One region of the Tissierella sp. genome, then DNA from elsewhere that is predicted to be linked to it. Evidence: predicted binding sites of a transcription regulator. Region 1 holds the regulator's gene; the other holds the start of a gene.
The links. The regulator HrcA, encoded in region 1, represses chaperone genes, less so after heat shock. The targets are predictions, from matches to a motif close to ATTAGCACTCNATANTATNGAGTGCTAAT.
Positions count from the first base shown of each region.

Region 1 (2,498 bases):
AATTCCTCCCTAATAAATAGTTATTTTGCAACTTTGACCATAGCTGGTCTAACAACTTTATCCTTCAAGATATATCCATTTTGTAAAACCTCTGTAATCTTTCCAGACTCAAATTCAGAGTTCTCTTCCATAAACACAGCATGATGGAAATTTGGATCAAAATCTTCACCTAAGGATTTAATTTCATCAACTCCATTATCATTTAAAACTTTTATTAGTTGTTGATGTATCATCTCTATGCCCTGATAAAACTTATTTTCCTTAACAATTTCAGATTCCATTGCTCTTTGAAAATTGTCTATTATAGGTAAAAGATTGTTAACAAAAGATTCTAATGCATAAGCTATTGTACTTTCTTTATCTTTTTCAGTTCTTTTTCTAAAGTTCACAAAATCTGCCTGAAGTCTTAATAACTTATTGTTTAACTCTTCTATTTCTCTATCCTTAGATTTTAAAATTTCATTAACTTCTTCAACATCTTCTTCAATAATCGGTTCATCTACTAAATCTTGATTTTCATTGCTTTTATCTTTTTTGTTTACCACAAAATCACCTCTTATTTCTTGTTATATATTTAAACCAATTTGCCTAAGAATATATCTATAATCTCTGTAATATTAGTAGAAAATAGCTCTAATGTATTAATTATTTTATAATAGTCCATCCTAGTTGGACCTATTACACCAATTTTTCCTATAGTTTTATCACCTAGCCTATAGGTTGCTGTAATTAAGCTACATCCTTTTATTGGCTCATATATATTCTCATTACCAATGGTTATCTCCATATCTTGATTAAAAGTATTGTTTAATAAAAGATCTACTACAGAATCTTTATCCTCTATAAAATGTATAAAGGATTTTGCTTTTTCAAGATCCTTATACTCAGGAAAATTCAATATTTTAGTTACTCCATCGGAATATAAATCAATATTGTCTATATCATCCATTGATTGATTTATTACTGGAATAATCCCCTCCATAATAGTCTTATAATCATATATTTCTTTCAAAATTCCATTAGAGATCTCTGCATCAATCTCTTCCACTGTTAATCCTTTTAATTTAGTATTTAAAAAATTAGATATTATTGAAATCTGATTTTCTGGTACTTCTCTATCTAATCTAAATACAGTATTTTTAACTACACCAGAGTTGCTAACTAAAACCATTATAATTTGCTGATTATCAATTGGAACAAGTTGAATATGCTTTAGTTTAGACCCTTTAATCTGTGGAGATATGGCAAGAGCAGTGTAGCTAGTCAATGCTGATAATATCTTAGCAGAATTCTGTAGCAACTGTTCAATCTCTCTAGACTCATTAATTAAAATTTTTTTTAATTGATTTTTTTTGTTTAAATCTATACTAGGTCTATGTCCTTTTAAAATTTCATTTACATATAATCTATAAGCTTTATCAGAAGGAACTCTTCCAGCAGAGGAATGAGGCTTATTAAGATATCCTAAGTCCTCTAAATCAGACATTTCATTTCTTACAGTGGCTGAACTAACCCCTAAATCAAATAATTTAGTTATTGTTCTAGATCCAATTGGCTCAGCGCTTGATATATAAGCATTGATTATTGCATAAAGAACTTTAACTTTTCTCTCATCTAACATTTTTCATCACCTCTTATAATAAACATATATTAGATGTTGTTAGCACTCTATCCTTTTGAGTGCTAATCCTTACGATTTTAAATTATCACTCCTTGAACAATTTGTCAATAGTTTTTTCGAAATAATTTGTTATCTTAAAAAATCAACTTCAACTAAATTTGATAAATCCAAGCCTTTCTTTGTTAAAAAAATATAGTCAGTATTACTTGATATCAATCCATTACTCTCATGCTTATTTATTATGTCCTTATAAATTGTTTCTATTTTCATTCCAAACCTATTCTCAAACTCTATTTTATCAATTCCCTTTATCTTTCTAAGACCTAGTATGGAAAATTCACCTATTTCTTCATCTAAGCTTATTATCTCTTCTCCCTCTATTGGCAAAATTTGATTATTTAATTTTTCAATATAGTTGTCCATATCAGATGTATTCCAATATCTTCTTCCCTCAATATTAGAGTGACTACTTAGTCCCACTCCAATATATGGCTTCACATCCCAATAAACCAAATTGTGCCTACATTCATAGTTTGCTAATGAATAGTTAGATATTTCGTAATGATTATATCCATTTTTTATAAGGTATTCCCTAGCTCTATGATACATTGCTCTCTCAAGATCTTCATCTGGTAAATATATTTTTTTTTCATTATATAGCTTATTTAAATATGTTCCTTCTTCAAGAATAAGTCCATAATATGATATATGTTCAACTCCTAGATCAATAACTTTTTTCAATGAATTCATTACATCAGCTAAACTTTGGTCTGGAAGTCCAAAGATTAAATCCACATTAATGTTTTTAATACCACCTTGCCGTAAAATTTCATAACTATTGTAGAAATCTTCTAGGCTATGAGATCTTCCAATTGAT
Region 1 covers NZ_JAVKTS010000004.1:92,511-95,008, reverse strand. Annotated here, with positions in the region: gene grpE (nucleotide exchange factor GrpE) at 21-545, opposite strand; gene hrcA (heat-inducible transcriptional repressor HrcA) at 575-1,621, opposite strand; gene hemW (radical SAM family heme chaperone HemW) at 1,751-2,498, opposite strand, start outside.

Region 2 (2,498 bases), on a different contig from region 1:
TCATACCATAGCTACTATATATGCCAAATTTAAGTCCTCGACCAAAACTTTCAAAGAATTCTTCATACTTTTCTCTTTCATTCTTTAGTAATAGCATTAACTCATCTTTAATCTTATCTTCAATCTTTTTTGCTATAACTTTCAATTGTCTATCGTGCTGTAATATTTCTCTAGAAATATTCAAAGATAAATCCTCTGAATCTACTACTCCTTTTACAAAACTAAAATAGTCTGGAAGTAGATCTGGGCATTTACTCATTATCATTACACCATTTGAATATAGTTCTAGTCCCTTTTCATATTCCTTAGTATAAAAATCATAAGGAGTTTTACTAGGTATAAATAGTATTGAATTATATCTAACAACACCATCTACAGATAAATGTATTGATTTAATTGGCTTGTCAAAACCATAATGCTTCTCTGCGTAGAAGTTTTCGTAATCTTCTTCTGTTAATTCATTCTTGTTCTTTCTCCAAATAGGAACCATACTATTTACAACTTGTTCCTCTTTATACTCTTCATACTCATCTTCAGACCCTTCTTTTTTTCTGCTCTTTGTCACATTCATTTTAATTGGGTATCTAATAAAGTCTGAATATCTCTTAATAATCTCTTTTAATCTATATTCCTCTAGGAACTCGTCGTAATTTTCATCTTCACTATTTTCCTTAATCTTAAGTATTATCTCTGTTCCAATAGTATCTTTTTCACAAGGCTCTATAGTATAACCCTCTGCCCCATCAGATTCCCATTTATATCCTTGATCCGATCCAAAAGTTTTACTTATTACCCTTACATTTTCTGCCACCATAAATGCGGAATAAAAACCAACACCAAATTGACCTATTATATCAAAGCCATCTTTTATTTCATTTTCTTTCTTAAATGCAAAGCTACCACTATTTGCAATTACTCCAAGATTCTCCTCTAACTCTTCCTTTGACATTCCTATTCCCGTATCAGATATAGTCAATGTCCTATTATCCTCATCACTTGCTATATTGATATAATAATCATCCTTATTAAACGATATGCTTTCATCAGTTAAGGCTTTGTAGTAGATTTTGTCTATTGCATCAGATGCATTGGAAATTAACTCTCTTAAGAATATTTCCTTATGTGTGTAAATTGAATTGACCATTAGATCAAGCAAGCGTTTTGATTCTGCCCTAAATTCCCTTTTCTCCATAGTTATCTACTCCTTCTTTTTTACTATTATAAATTTATTAGCACTCTAAGTTTGAGAGTGCTAATAATAATTTTATATCATACTTTATTTTTTATGTCAATATCTAGTATTAAACGGTCCTAAAATTAATCTAGATGCAATAGGAATGGACCCATTACATCTAGATTAAATGTCTATCTATCTTCAATTATTGTGCATCTTGCCTTTACACAAATAGTTATTATATATTATTGCATAGTCGTTCTTGCAAGTTCTTTACTGGATTTTCCCATATCTTTTATAGCAATATCACTATTAATTATTCTATTATTCTGCTCATCAATTGTTGCCTGTATCTCTTCTATTGAAGCGGCATGTTCTTCTGATATGCTTGCTATATTTTCTATTTGATATTGGATCTCATTAAATCTGTTGAATAGATCTTCAACATTTTTATCCTCTAATTTCACCATATTCCTTACTTTATCAAAAGAGGATGTCATACTACCAAAGCTTTTAATCATACCCTCCATAAGATCCTTACCTATATCTGCTGCTTCGTTTCCTTGATTTACTTCCGATAGCACTATCTTAGTCCTTTGGTTTATTTCATTGATTATCCTGCTAGCATCGTTAACATTTTCCTTGCTAAGTTCTGCAAGTTTTCTCACCTCTTCTGCAACAACTGCAAAGCCCCTACCTGATTCACCAGCCCTAGCGGCTTCTATAGCTGCATTTAATGCAAGAAGATTTGTTTGTTCTGATATCTGTATTATAATGGATAATATTACATTAATATTATTTATACTGCTTTCCAGTTCTTGTACATTGTTTGCAGCTGATGTGACCGTACTATTGATTATTTCCATCTGTTCATTTGTTTTATTGAATATTTCAAGGCTATTTAATGTTAGTTTATCTGTTTCATTAGTAACTTGACTTACCTCCATTGAAATCTTCTGTGTATCTTTAACTATGTCACCGACTTCTAAAACTAAGTTGTTTATACTTTGGATACTATTTGCCTCCTGACTAACACCAGTGGCTATCTCTTGAACAGCTAAGGTAATAGAGTTACTTATATCTCTAATTATCTGAAGATCATTTGAAGAATTAGATATATTATTATTTAACACCTCTGTACTACTTTGTATAACTTTCATTGTATCTTCAAGCTTTTTCACTAATAAATTAGATTCATTTTCACTTTTAATTGAGGATTGTACATATTCATTTCCCCATTTACACATAAAGTATATGACTAATATAGATATGTCATAAAGAAACATATATGATATAAACTCATTGATACTCCCTGATTTAAGTA
Region 2 covers NZ_JAVKTS010000001.1:674,332-676,829, reverse strand. Annotated here, with positions in the region: gene htpG (molecular chaperone HtpG) at 1-1,192, opposite strand, end outside; gene RIN63_RS03140 (methyl-accepting chemotaxis protein) at 1,420-2,498, opposite strand, start outside.
Region 2: the regulator HrcA is predicted to act here: its motif matches at 1,229-1,257, upstream of htpG (molecular chaperone HtpG).